DNA from 2 places in the Psychrobacter sp. CX10 genome. Region 1 is predicted to be linked to the other one. Evidence: riboswitches for the same ligand, from Rfam matches in the RefSeq annotation. Region 1 holds a riboswitch; the other holds the start of a gene.
What was found. Region 1 has a riboswitch for thiamine pyrophosphate ahead of thiM (hydroxyethylthiazole kinase). Riboswitches for the same ligand answer to the same signal wherever they lie in the genome.

Region 2: another riboswitch for thiamine pyrophosphate. It lies ahead of thiC (phosphomethylpyrimidine synthase ThiC); the one in region 1 lies ahead of thiM (hydroxyethylthiazole kinase).

The regions. Positions count from the first base shown of each region.
Region 1 is NZ_CM177736.1:602,291-609,934, reverse strand. It holds gene carB (carbamoyl-phosphate synthase large subunit) at 1-2,114, shown strand, start outside; gene greA (transcription elongation factor GreA) at 2,665-3,141, shown strand; gene AC21OH_RS02500 (septal ring lytic transglycosylase RlpA family protein) at 3,492-4,085, shown strand; TPP riboswitch at 4,314-4,405, shown strand; gene thiM (hydroxyethylthiazole kinase) at 4,511-5,320, shown strand; gene thiE (thiamine phosphate synthase) at 5,637-6,284, shown strand; gene thiD (bifunctional hydroxymethylpyrimidine kinase/phosphomethylpyrimidine kinase) at 6,454-7,239, shown strand; gene radA (DNA repair protein RadA) at 7,272-7,644, opposite strand, start outside.
Region 2 is NZ_CM177736.1:2,538,894-2,546,537, forward strand. It holds gene pstC (phosphate ABC transporter permease subunit PstC) at 1-560, opposite strand, end outside; gene pstS (phosphate ABC transporter substrate-binding protein PstS) at 718-1,881, opposite strand; gene AC21OH_RS10265 (septal ring lytic transglycosylase RlpA family protein) at 2,415-2,777, shown strand; TPP riboswitch at 2,921-3,060, shown strand; gene thiC (phosphomethylpyrimidine synthase ThiC) at 3,451-5,472, shown strand; gene AC21OH_RS10275 (fructose bisphosphate aldolase) at 5,609-6,499, opposite strand; gene AC21OH_RS10280 (META domain-containing protein) at 6,867-7,379, shown strand.

The DNA.
Region 1 (7,644 bases):
TGGCGATTGGGCGTAACTTTCAAGAGTCCATGCAAAAAGCCTTACGTGGGTTAGAGACAGGCGCTGATGGCTTTGATGAGCAGATTGACTTTGCTGCCTTAGCAGAAGGTAAGATCAGCGCAGATAAAGTTAAAGCAGAGATTAAGCAGCGTCTCACAGTACCGACGCCAGAACGTATTTTTTATTTAGCAGATGCCTTTAGAATTGGCATGAGTGTCAATGATGTATTTAATTATACTAATATCGACCCGTGGTTTTTAGTTCAGATCAAAGATATCGTTAACACAGAAGCGCATGTGAAATCGCTTGGATTTGGCGGTATAAATGCCAATAATTTAAGACGATTTAAACGTAAAGGTTTGTCTGATCTTCGTCTTGCAAAACTGCTTGGTGTGTCGCAAAAACAACTGCGTAAAAAACGTTGGGATTTAGAAGTTTATCCAGTCTACAAACGAGTGGATACATGTGCTGCTGAATTTGCCACCTCAACGGCATATATGTATTCAACGTATGATGAAGAGTGTGAAGCCAACCCGACGGATAATAAGAAGATAATGGTTATCGGTGGTGGTCCTAACCGCATTGGTCAAGGTATTGAGTTTGATTACTGCTGTGTTCACGCAGCGCTCGCCATGCGTGCCGATGGCTACGAGACCATCATGGTGAACTGTAACCCAGAAACGGTATCCACTGACTATGATACTTCTGATAGATTGTATTTTGAATCAATTACATTAGAAGATGTCCTTGAAATAGTCCGTATCGAAAAACCTCAAGGCGTTATTGTACAATTTGGCGGTCAAACACCTTTGAAACTTGCTCGCAGCTTAGAAGCAGCTGGCGTCAGCATCATTGGTACGTCGCCTGATGCGATTGACCGTGCTGAAGACCGCGAGCGTTTTCAGCATATGATTCATCAACTCGACTTAATTCAGCCACCTAATGCGTTAGCAACCAGCTTAGAAGATGGATTGTTTAAAGCTAAAGAAGTCGGATATCCATTAGTGGTACGTCCATCCTATGTTTTAGGTGGCCGTGCAATGGAGATTGTTTATAACGAAGATGAGCTTAAGCATTACTTGCGCACCGCCGTTCAAGCTTCAAATGAAGCGCCTGTGCTACTTGATCGATTCTTAGACGATGCGATTGAAGTTGACGTTGATTGTGTAAGTGACGGTAATGAGGTGGTCATCGGCGGTATTATGCAACATATTGAACAAGCGGGTGTTCACTCAGGAGATTCCGCCTGTTCACTACCCCCTTATTCGTTATCAGAAGAAGTTTGTGATGTGATGCGAGCGCAAACCATTGCCATGGCAAAAGAGCTTGGCGTTGTGGGATTAATGAACGTACAATTCGCTGTCAAAAATGGCACGGTGTATATTTTAGAGGTAAACCCACGCGCTGCGCGTACCGTACCTTTTGTATCTAAGTGTATTGGCACATCATTAGCGCAAGTAGCTGCTCGCTGTATGGCTGGTCAATCATTAGCAGATCAAGCCTTTACTCAAGAAATTAAGCCTGCATTTTATGCCGTTAAAGAAGCGGTATTCCCATTTGCTAAATTTCCTGGCGTTGATCCTATTTTAAGCCCTGAGATGAAATCTACTGGCGAGGTGATGGGAGTTGGTAAAACCTTCGGAGAAGCCTTTTATAAAGGAATTATTGGTACTAACGAACGTCTGCCAGGATTACCTAAAGCCGATGAGGTTAAGACCGTATTCATCTCTGTAAGAGACAGTGATAAGCCAGGTCTTACGCCTATAGCTCACCAATTAGTCGATTATGGCTTTAAACTTGTTGCAACGGCGGGTACACAGCAATATCTGAATGACCAAGGTATTGAATGTACGCGTATCAATAAAGTAACTGAGGGCCGACCTCATGTGGTTGACGCCTTGAAAAATGGTGAGATTGACCTTATCATCAATACTACTGAAGGTAAGCAAGCTCAAGAAGACTCTTTTTCAATCCGCCGTAACGCTTTACAAAGTAAAGTGTTTTATGTGACTACGTTAGGTGCGGCAGATGCCATATGTAAATCATATGCGATCGACTTACCTTTTGAAGTTTATAAGTTACAAGCGCTACATGCTCAAGCGCTAAATAGCTAAGCTAATAACTAAATATAGCTAGCCACTTCATCAGTCGGCTATAGTTGATTAGGTTGTTTGGTATTACTTAAGCTGCATTTGAGTTTTTATTTATTCGCTTTTATAGGCCAACTTGATACCTAAATAATTGCTAATCGTAGATGCGGTTAGCAATTTTTCAGTTAAATGGTATGGGTTTTATTTAAATGCTTAGGGTCTGTATATATAGTCGAAACAGTCAAAATGGTTATTAGGCAACCGAGTGCAAGTACTACTTATGTAGGCTTAGCTAGGATAATGCCGAAACCGTTTAGTAGTTCGCTGACTATAGTAGCTATATTTAAAAAGTAGCTATACTTTGAATCATCATCTTATTATGGCAGTTCTAATAATGGTTGATTTATAATACTTTATTATATATAAATCCTATTAGACCCTAAAAGTTACACTCATAACGCCATCCACTTTGGATGGTGTTATGGTATTTATGTTTTTTTAATCCTTACAACCTGATAAACCACATAGTTTATTGAATGATTCACAATGCAAATGTTTAACAAAGGAAATTGATATGCAACGCTACCCAATGACACCGCAAGGACACGCTAAGCTCGAAGATGAGCTCAAACAACTTAAAACCGTTGATCGTCCTCGCATCACAGCTTCCATCGCTGAAGCACGAGAGCATGGTGATTTAAAAGAAAATGCTGAATACCATGCTGCCCGCGAGCAACAAGGGTTTTGTGAAGCACGTATTCGAGACATCGAAGCCAAATTATCTGGCGCCCAAGTCATTGACCCGACTACCCTTCCTCAAGAAGGTCGTGTGGTATTTGGCGTGACGGTAGTCATTGAAAATCTAGATAATGAAGAAGAAAAGCGTTATAAAATCGTTGGCGATGATGAAGCTGACTTTAAGCTTAATAAGATTTCTATTAATTCTCCTATTGCACGCGGTTTAATAGGTAAAGAAGAAGGAGATGAAGCGAGAATTCAAACCCCGAGCGGTATGGTTGAATTCGAAGTTGTTGAAGTTATCTATGAATAATCCTTTTGAATAATTAAAAGTTAAGCAATTGCTTAGCTTTTTTTATTTTAGCGCCTAAATAAACATATTGAATTAATTATTCGAATAATAATATATATAGATAATTATTGTATAGAAAAATGTAAACCAACTTATTTATAAAATAAACTGTTTAGTCACTTGTAAAACATACTTATTTAATGTTAAGTTACAAAACGTCAACAATGAAACATTTAATAGTGATAATAAAGTCGTACTTTATATAACTAATACTAAAACACCATTTTAACTTGTCTATGCGCAATATTTATTAAAGAATGCATAGTTTCTCGAGTTTGAATTATTATTCAATAGATATTTATGAGGCAATTATGATGAAGATTTCATCTGCACTATGTGGTTTTGCATGTATGATCGGTGCAACCTCTTTAGTTCATGCCACTGACTATAATCAAGTTGGTGGAGCCAAAGACTCTAATAATATTGATATGGTACTAAGCCAATTAGCACACCAACAACAATCACCCTCATTATTCCAAGCGTCCTTTGAACCTACATCATTAGCTAATAATAGCAGCTTAATTAAATCTAGAACGGTCAATGCCTCTAACAATAATGATGATGTTTTATCTCATTTAACGTTAGTTGCATCAAACTCAGTCAATAACTTTAAACAAAACGGTCGTGCATCTTGGTACGGCGGCAAATTTCATGGAAGAAAAACGGCTAGTGGCGAACGTTTTAATATGAACTCTTTGACCGCTGCACACCGATCTTTACCCTTTAATACTTATCTAAAAGTAACTAATAAGCACAATGGCCGCAGTGTTGTTGTTAAAGTAAATGACCGTGGTCCCTTCCATGGTAATCGTGTTTTAGACCTCTCTTACGGCGCAGCTAAAAAGATTGGCTTAGTTAATCGTGGTACTGCTAATGTTGTTATCGAACGTGTCAATAATCCATAACCTATATATAAACTAAAACTATGTTAATTATTTATTATAGTTTTAGGATAGATCTTGATTCATATATTATATAAATTCAAAGCCTATTTTTAATAATCTTAAGACTTACCTAGGTAAGTCTTTTTTTATGTCCTAAACTTTTTAAAAACGATTTGTTATACCGGTAATAAACCGCACTGGCTTGTTAAACTTAATCAGTTTCGCTATGATATAAACTCAATTGATCAATGTTAGTCACAGGGGCGCCATCTATTGGCTGAGACGTACCCTTTGAACCTGATCCAGATTATACTGGCGTAGGGAGTGTATAGCAGTACTGCAAAGCTTATTTGTAATTTAAATTAATTTTTTAATTATGGCATTTAATTAAACTGCTGCGGTACTCTGTGTGTTTTCTTTCGCCCTCTTTTTCTTTAGAGGGAAATATGCAATCTAAATCTATCCAATCTCACTTTACTAATTTCAAAAAACATTCTCCATTAGTTCATAATATTACCAATGATGTTGCTAACCATACGGTTGCTAATGTTTTATTAGCCAGTGGTGCATCTCCTGCTATGGTAATAGCTATTGAAGAAGCTCCTGATTTTGTCAAAATATCCCATGCATTAGCCCTCAATATCGGCACGCTTTGCTCACAAAGCTTAGAGAGTATGCTTGCCACAGCACAATCTGCTCACGACAATAATATACCTTGGGTTTTAGATCCAGTTGCAGTAGGCGCTACGTCCTTTCGTCTTTTTGCTTGCAAGCAGCTATTAAAGTTCAAACCCGACGTAATACGCGGAAACGCATCAGAAATCTTAGCCTTAGCGGGAATGAGTAGCTCTAGTAAAGGCGCAGATAGTGGAGATAGTGTTCAATCAGCAAAGCGTGCCGCTGCCAGTTTATTAGAACATGCATCCGTTGTCATAGTAACCGGAGAAACTGATTGGGTTACTGATGGTAAGCACTGCTGGTCTATAGAAAATGGCGATCTTATGATGACAAAAGTCACCGCTATAGGCTGTGCTTTATCTGCACTTATAGCAGGTATTGTTGCTTCAAATACTGAGCACAAAGGTGAAGCTGCTGCCGTCGCTCTTTGCTTCTATGGTCTAGCTGGCGAACTTGCAGCCAAAACTAGCAATGGTCCAGGTAGCTTTTATGTTGAATTTTTAGATGCCCTCCATAACCTAGATGCCTTACAACTTGCTAGAGACTCAAAGGTTAGCGCATCATTATTTGATACATAGTTTATTATTTGATAGACCACACTCTCAACTCTTGACGTAAGCTATGGCTTTAGCACAGCAATATGAATAAAAAATTTGAGATTTTCTGGGCTAAAAGCACAAGCCTACTAGGCAGTTTAATAAGTTGAGAGTGGGGTTTAATATAGTCGGGGAACTTATAAAGAGTCACGGTGTTAACATCGTTAAGCCTACTCCAGTAGTACTTGCACTCGGTTGCCTTGTGACTACTTTAAAGTTCTTTGACTATAGCTAATGATTTATAGCAGTTTAAACGCTATGTATTGATAATTATAAGTATTAAAGATTAGGGAGGACGATGATGACTCTGGTTGCTCAACAAAAGATAGCTTCTGCTTTACGATTATACTTGGTCACTGATCCTAGTATGTGTGCAAAACGAGGGCTTATCGACACCGTGTGTGCAGCAATTGAAGGCGGTGCCACAATGGTACAACTGCGTGACAAACAAGCTTGTGATGACGACTTATATCATACTGCTTGCGAGCTTAAGAAAGCCATAGATGGCCGAGTACCATTAATACTAAATGATCGGGTTCATATAGCGTATAAAGCAAAACTTAATGGCGTGCATATTGGTCAGGGGGATATGAATGTTAAAGAAGCCCGTCGTATCTTAGGACCACAGGCATTAATAGGTCTGTCTATAGGAAACTTAGAAGAATGCCAAGAAGCCCAGACTTATTTTCTTGATGATTTAGATTATTTTGGTATTGGTCCGGTATATCCCACCAAAACTAAAAAAAATCACGCCCAACCCTTAAGTGTACAAGGTATCGATACACTCGCTCAAGCTAGTAAACTGCCTACGGTGGCAATCGGTGGTATAAATTTGAACAATGCAAAGGAGATTTATAATACCAGTTGTGATGGTATTGCAGTCGTGTCGGCCATTTGCGCTGCGCACAACCCTAAACAAGCGGCTTATGATTTAATAAATCTCTAAAAACTTACTATGGGCTGTACAGAATTGATTAATTGGGACTGCTGATAGCAAAGTAAGATGTTTGAACAAGTTACCTACACATGGTACCTAAGTAAAGTACCTTAGACGCTAGTACCTAACACGCTTTAAAAATTTCTGATAACTACATATCGTCTTTAAGGATAATAAAATGATATCTAATATATTAACGATTGCAGGCACCGATTGTACAGGCGGAGCGGGCATTCAATCAGATATTAAAGCCATAAGCGCGAATGGGGGTTATGCAATGAGTGTCATCACGGGTGTGGTAGCTCAAAATACTCAAGGCGTTCAAAAGGTACAAATATTACCCATTGATATGATACAAGCGCAGCTCAATTCAGTATTTGATGATGTGCGAGTCGATGCTGTTAAGATAGGCATGTTAGGCAACTCCGAGGTTATTCGCTGCGTTGTTGATGCGCTAAACAAATACCAACCAAAAAAGGTGGTACTTGATCCTGTTATGGTTGCAAAAAGTGGCGATAGATTATTAGAATCTGATGCGGTTCAGGCTATGCGAGAGCTATTGATTCCGAACGTAGGTTTAATGACACCTAATTTACCCGAATCTGCTTATTTACTGAATATGTCAGAAGCCCAGAATCGCGAAGATATGATTCAGCAGGCTAAAAGTTTTGCGGTACCTACTTTTTTAAAAGGTGGCCATCTGACAATGGACAGCTCTCCAGATTTGTTAGTTTGTGACGGAGAGTTTTATTGGTATGAGAGTCCGCGTATTTCTACTAAGAATAGTCACGGTACAGGCTGCACCCTCTCAGCAGCTATCGCAACTTTTTGGGGTCAAGGCGATACGTTAAATACAGCATGTGATAAAGCAAAAGACTATTTAACAGGCGCTCTACAGAATGCCTCAAAATTAAAGGTAGGCCGTGGTCAGGGGCCCGTTCATCATTTTTATAAATATTATTAACGTCGATCTAATTGATGACCTAAGCGGCCGTATTAGTTTATTTCAAAAGCCCGGTCTATGGCATCATCTAACCTATCGGCTGTAATCACATTTATATCTTTGAATTGTCCCATCAAATCCTTTGGCGCATTTGCTTTGGGCACTATGGCATGTTTAAAACCGTGCTTCATTGCTTCTTTAAGCCTTTCTTGACCATTTGGTACAGGACGTATCTCTCCAGAGAGCCCTACCTCTCCAAACACAGCTAATGACGAGGGTAAAGGTTTTTCTTTAATACTAGAAGCACAAGCCAGTAATACTGCCAAATCTGAACCTGTCTCCATCACCTTAACCCCGCCCACGACATTGACATAGACATCTTGACCGCTGGTATGAATACCGCCGTGACGATGCATAACCGCCAAT
Region 2 (7,644 bases), 1.2 Mb from region 1:
GTTGCCGCAATAAATGGAATAATCATAATGGCTAAGATAAGCGAGGCGGTGAAAACACCGATACCTAGTGGCGGGCCACCAAATAGGCTGCCTATCATTGGGATAGGCCCGAGATGCTCAATTAAAAAAGGTTGAACATACTTGGCAAATAAGGGCGCTAATACAAAAAAGCCCCACATGCCATAAATAATTGATGGGATACCTGCCAATAGCTCAATTGCCATACCTAAAGGTCTACGCAACACTACCGGACAAAGTTCAGTTAAGAAAATAGCAATACCAAAGCTTACGGGCACCGCAATTAAAATAGCAATAAAAGAGGTGACAATTGTGCCGTAAATTGGCGCTAATGCTCCGTATTCATCATTGACGGTACTCCAATCAGAGCTGGTATAAAACCCAAAACCAAATTCTTGAATACTCGGCCACGCACCTATAATCAACGATACGAGTATGCCGCCTAAAGATAACAGTACTAGCAAAGCGAACAATTTGGTCAAATTGACAAACAGAAAATCGTTTCTTTTTTGTTTTGCTAGCTGAGCGTGTAAGTCAGACATGGTGTCCCCAACGTATGGTTTTCTTTGGCTTAAAAAATCTTGGGCTAAAATCTTTTTCTTTATATAACTTTTGTTTTAAGTAATAAGGCAAGTAAATGAGAGGTCAATTACTTGCCAGTTGCCTTAAATGTTCATTGACAGTGACAAGTCAATCTTGTTACTTAGCGGTATAAACAGGTTGACCATCAGCGCCAACCACTTTATTCCACTCATCTTTAAATAAAGCAACGGCTTCGTCTGGGAAAGGAACATAATCTAGGTCCAGCGCAGCTTGATCGCCTTCGTTATAAGCCCAGTTAAAGAAGTTTAATGCGCCAGCAACTTTCTCTGGATTTTCTGGGTTTTTGTGTACTAAGATAAAGGTGGCAGCAGCGATAGGCCATGCATCGGCAGTGTCTGAGTTTGCAATAACCTTGTAGAACCCTTCTGCTTGTGACCAATCAACGTTGCCAGAGGCCGCGAATGAGTCAGCTGATGGCTCAACACGATTACCAGCAGCGTTAACCATTGCTGTATGCGACATATTGTTTTGTTTGGCATAAGCATACTCAACATAACCGATTGAGTTAGGGGCTTGTTTTACCATACCTGCAACGCCTTCGTTACCTTTACCACCAACGCCTGTTCCAGTTTTATCCGTTGGCCATTCAACACTTTTATCAACACCCACATTAGCCCAGTCGCTTGATACTTCATTTAGGTAGTAAGTGAAGTTAAACGTCGTACCAGAACCATCTGAGCGGTGAACCGTCGTAATATTAGCATCAGGAAGCTCAACACCCTCATTTAGGGCAGTAATCGCAGGATCATTCCACTTGGTAATTTTACCTAGATAAATATCAGCCAGAACTTCACCACTTAATACCAATTGACCAGGCTCGATACCTTCAACATTAACCACTGGTACTACGCCGCCGATAACGGTAGGGAACTGGATAAGACCCGCTTCATTCAAATCTTCTGGCTTAAGTGGTTTATCCGATGCGCCAAAATCAACCGTTTTTGCTTTGATTTGTTTGACACCACCAGATGAGCCGATAGAGTTATAATTAACTTGTCCTTTAGTAGCGCCTTGATAGTCAGCTGACCATTTTTGATAGATAGGTGCTGGGAATGAAGCGCCCGCGCCGCTGACATTCATTTCTACGCCTTCAATATCGGTATACTGATCTGTGCTAGTAGTCGTAGCTGGAGCTTCACCAGTTACAGGTGCTGTTGCTGCGGTGTCATCTGTGGTTGTAGCAGTGTCTTCTGTTTTTGTATCGCAAGCAGTTAAACTTAAAATACTGGCAACTGCTACAGCTAATAATGAATGGCGCATGGTCTCTCCTAAAGAGTTATGAGTTATAGCTATCAAATATTAAGATTAGGAAGTTGACGGTTGTTATAATGTCGACTTCGTTATTGGAATGATGCTATTTTGCGCTTCAAATATGACAGTTTGATGAAATATTTAATTTTTGTATAAATATGTTAATCCAATAGTCTCATTAGCATAGCCAGTTAAAGGACAGTTTTATGTGCTTTTTAGTTTGGAAAAACTTCATTAAGACTTCATTAAATAGGTACGATGAAATTAAGTAATATACGAAAACCTTTAAATATAGATAATTCCCTATACTGTAAGCTTTCTTTACATTTAGTTAACGCTTTAGAAATATATTTAATACCTAACACCTGTATAATTCGTGCACATTAATTTGGTACTGCAAGTTTTTTTAATTGTTGCAACTCGGCAAATATGCCTCATATAGTTGTATTCACGAAATTTGTGACATTCAGTTTATGACACCTCGTTTGTGACACCTAGTTTGCGAATAGTTCCAATCATTAAAATTATTACAGGTATGACCTATGAAAAAACTTTTTATGCCCTTTACGCTTCTGTTGACTATGTTGTTAGCAGTGCCCGCTCAAGCAGGCATGGCATCTTGGTATGGACCAGGTTTCCACGGCAAAAGAACGGCATCAGGTGCTATATATAATATGTACGCTATGACTGCGGCCCATAAATCGCTACCTTTTGGCTCAAAAGTTAAAGTAACTAACCTTAAGAACAACAAGTCTGTCGTGGTTAAAATCAATGATCGTGGCCCATTTACGCCTGGCCGTGTTATCGACTTATCAAAAAAAGCGAATCAAGCGCTTAGCTGCAACTTATGTAAAGTAGATGTTGAAGTTATTAGTAAAGGCGATGGCAAATATCGCAGACAGTAAGTTTTGCATTTATTCACCATGCATCAATTCGATAAAGCGCCAACTTAGTTGGCGCTTTTTTATTGTCTTAAATGGTGCTGTTATTAGATTTTTAATTGACCCTGTTATTGATATCAAAGTTTGATAAGATAGCCATATCAATAATTGTAGACTCGGGGTGCAGACCTGTTGTTACTAATAATGGCCATTGACCATTAGGAATGACAATCAAGCGTTTGCTGAGACATCACCCGTTGAACCTGATGCGGTTAATACCGCCGTAGGAAAGTCATTGCAACTCCCCTATATATTATTTAACGACATAGTACATTACCGACTTTTCAATCATTCTAGCTTTTTAAGCTATATTTTGATTTCAATTATAATTGAGTAATAAATAGCCGGTTATTAAAACTACTTATTTTATAGTTATGCGCTTACTTTGTTATCGCTTAGCCTTTGTTTTAATCGCTAAGTCTGACTAGGTAAAAACGTCACTATAATTAACTAAAAATAGGTATTGCCTTAAAACTGAATTTACTTCATCTAAGGTCTGTTAATAATGAATAGGGTTTGAGCTGTTCTAATAGGCAGTCTCTGCACTCACTGAGTCTTTTTTACTTTCGGTTTTAGCTTTGATGCTAAAACCAGTGTTGACAGTTGCCATACGGCATTTGTAAAAAAGGACAGTTCCATGAATAATGCAGAAAATTTTATAAAAACCCCTGCCCACCGTAATACGAAAGACAAACTTTTTGATGAAGAAGCCCGCGATTTAACCCGTAGCCTGCCCGCATCAAAAAAAGTCTATATCGAAGGCTCTCGCCCTGACATCCAAGTTCCCATGCGTGAAATCACCCTGATCGACACCCCTACCGGTGGCTTTGGCCTTGAAAGTAGTGAAAAAAATCCGCCTTTTTATGTTTATGACACCTCTGGCTGCTATACCGATCCCAATGTTGATATTGATCTGACCAAAGGCTTGCCAAAGCTACGTGACAAATGGATTGAAGAGCGAGTCGATACCGAACGCCTAGCAGGTTTGTCTAGTAACTATGGCAAAGAGCGCGCCCGTGATATCAAAACTGCCAATATTCGTTTTGCCCATATTGATAAGCCGCGCCGTGCGAAGACTATCAATGGTAAGGCGGGCAATGTCACTCAAATGCATTATGCACGCCGCGGTATAATCACCCCTGAAATGGAATATATTGCTATTCGTGAAACCCAAATGCAGCATAAGTTAACCGACATGCGTCAACATGATGGGGATAGCTTTGGTGCCAATACGCCTAAGATTATCACGCCAGAGTTTGTGCGTGATGAAGTGGCAGCTGGTCGTGCCATTATTCCGAACAACATCAACCACCCTGAGTCAGAGCCGATGATCATTGGGCGTAATTTCTTAGTGAAGATTAACGCCAACATTGGTAACTCAGCACTCGGCTCAAACATTGATGAGGAAGTCTCCAAAATGACGTGGGCCACACGCTGGGGGGCGGACACCATCATGGATTTATCTACGGGTAAAAACATCCACGAAACCCGTGAATGGATAATCCGTAACTCCCCTGTGCCTATCGGTACAGTCCCTATTTATCAGGCGCTTGAAAAAGTGGACGGCGTGGCTGAAGATTTAACTTGGGAAATATTCCGTGATACGTTAATCGAACAAGCTGAACAGGGCGTGGACTACTTTACGATCCATGCGGGCGTGTTACTGCGTTATGTGCCTTTAACGGCTAAGCGCTTAACCGGTATCGTCTCACGTGGTGGGTCTATCATGGCACAGTGGTGTCTAGCACATCATAAAGAAAGCTTCTTATATACCCACTTCGAAGATATCTGTGAAATCATGAAACAGTATGATGTGGCGTTTAGCTTAGGCGATGGTTTGCGCCCTGGTTGTATCCAAGATGCCAATGATGAAGCTCAGTTTGGCGAGCTACAGACACTTGGCGAGTTGACTCAAGTGGCGTGGAAACACGACGTTCAAGTGATGATTGAAGGGCCGGGTCACGTTGCCATGAACCGTATTAAGGAAAACATGGATCTACAACTTGAGATGTGCCACGAAGCGCCTTTTTACACGCTTGGTCCATTGACTACCGATATTGCCCCCGGTTACGACCATATCACTAGTGCTATCGGCGCTGCGATGATTGGGTGGTTCGGTACGGCAATGCTGTGTTATGTGACCCCAAAAGAGCATCTGGGCTTACCGAATAAAAAGGATGTCAAAGACGGTATCATCACTTATAAGATTGCTGCCCATGCTGCCGACCTTGCCAAAGGTCATCCTGGCGCGCAGGCACGTGATAATGCGCTGTCAAAAGCGCGATTTGAGTTCCGCTGGGACGATCAATTTAATCTTGCATTAGACCCAGATACTGCTCGTGAATTCCACGATGAAACCCTACCAAAAGATGCGCATAAATCTGCTCATTTTTGCTCTATGTGTGGGCCTAAATTCTGCTCCATGAAAATCACTCAAAATGTGCGTGAGTATGCCGCTGGTTTAGACCTACCTAATAGTGAGGTTGCCATTACGCCTAGTTCAGGTGAATTAAGCGATGACATTCATTTAATTAAAGAAGTAGATACAGAGCTTGTCGGTAAAGTGGGAGAAGCCAGCTTTGATGAGGTGCAAAAGGGTATGCAAGAAATGAGTGAGAAGTATAACTCTGAGGGGCGTAAGCTTTATAAGGAGGTTTAGTCCTCTCAATTGCTACGCACAAAAAAAGCTTGAACCTTGTATAAAGGTTCAAGCTTTTTCTATTACATTCATATACATGAAGTTTAGAAATTTACTAAAATGTATTTGAATCAATCTAAAATAAGCTGATCTTAAGTTATACCTTTGAAGCGGTATAGATTTTATCGATTGATGCATCAATGGTCGCTGAGAACTCTTCGTCAGTCTGGTTTTTAGATAAGCCCTCAGTAAATGCACGCGAGAAGCTGGCGATCATACCTGGATTTTGTTTCAAACGCTCACACGACTCATCACGGCTATAGCCGCCCGATAGAGCCACTACTTTTAACACTTTTGGATGATCAATAAGTTCTTTATAAAACCCTGACTCTTCAGGAAGGGTGAGCTTTAACATTACTTGATGATCATCATCTAAACGATCAAGATTACGTAAAATCTCGTCTTTTAACAGTACTTCAGATTCGTGCTTTTCTTTACTTTCAATATTTACCTCAGGCTCTACGATCGGCATAAAACCTTCAGATAAAATCTGCTTAGCCACATCGAACTGCTGCTGTACTACTTTTTCGATACCGTGCTGTGCCGCCTCATGGATTACAGAACGCATTTTAGTACCAAATATAGGATAGTTTTTAGCCTTTTGTAGTAATGCATTTAAGTTTGGCATTGGCTTCATGACTTGAACACCATCCATTTGCTCTGCCAGACCTTTATCTACCTTCAAGAAAGGAACAATGTTTTTATCTTCCCAAAGGTAATTAGCAGTTGGCTTACCATTTACTTCACGATCCATAGTATCTTCGAACAAGATAGCACCTAATACGCGGCCACTGTCAAAGCAGTCACAAGTCATGATGCGGGTACGCATCTCATGAACTTTAGTGAACATTTCATCATCATTTTCATATTCGCTTTCTTCTACGCCATACATGCGTAGTGCCTTGGGCGTACTACCACCGCTTTGATCTAAGGCAGCGATAAAGCCTTCGTCATTTCTAATACGATCTAGCTGTTGTTGATAGCTCATTATTTTTTTCCTATTGCAGTTTATGAATTTATATTGGCAATTAGATGATGCTTAAAATTTTGTCTTAAAGTTAACATACACCAGAAACTAATTCCGTTATTAGATTGTTTAAGGTATGTTGAATAAGGGCGCCTACCTTATTAATAATACAAGGTAACATTATAATAAAATCTAATCATGAATTAATACGCTTTTATTTACTGAGAGTATATTCGTAACAATCGCTGTTATAAAGTACTTGAATGGTTACTACGCCTTGTTGAGGGAATTATGCTTTGAGATAATCGTCATGTTATTGCTATTTTAAGTTATTGCTTTTTTAAATAATTATTTTTTTAATTTGAAATCTTTAAATAGGAAGGAATTTATGAAAACTTTAAATGCTTTAGGAATTTCTGGTGCAGTTGCCATCGCTATTTTGGCTACAGGGTGTCAAAACACAACTGGTATGACTCATAACGATGTCAAACCGACGATAAACACTTATCAAATTACCAATCAAGCATTGCAAGCTAATAATTGGCGATTGATAGATGCAAAAGATGCTAACGGACAATCAGTTAACGCCTTGTTTATGAACCTAAATAAACCCTTAACCTTAAGCTTTAATACTATTGAGGGTACGAACATGGTTAATCTGATGAATACCTGTAACACCATATCAGCACCCTATACCATAGTAGATGGTCAAGTTAAATTAGGGGCGATGATGAGTACGATGAAAGCTTGTCCAACTGCTGAAGCTAAATTCGACTCAGCTGCCGTGGCGTCTGTTATGGGTAAATATACCTTGAGCAAAGCGGGTAATAATAACCCAGTGCTGGTAGTCACCAATGACAACCAAGTAGCACACTTTAAAGCAGTAACTAAAGCTAATTAGTGATTTATATTTAACCTATAAGTTTACAATAAGTCGCCTAAATGGCGACTTTTTTTGACGTTAAAAATTAAAGGGCTGTCCTAAAATAAGAAATTCACCTCTAATTAAAGTACTAATAGCAGTATCAAGTTTTAAATAAACTACTTTTTACACTTCTCAAAACACTGACAATTTCTAATATAATAGTGAATTAAATTCATTATATGCGTTTTATAAAATTTTGAGCATACTTTATATTATTGATTATCTTTCGTTTTGATAGCGA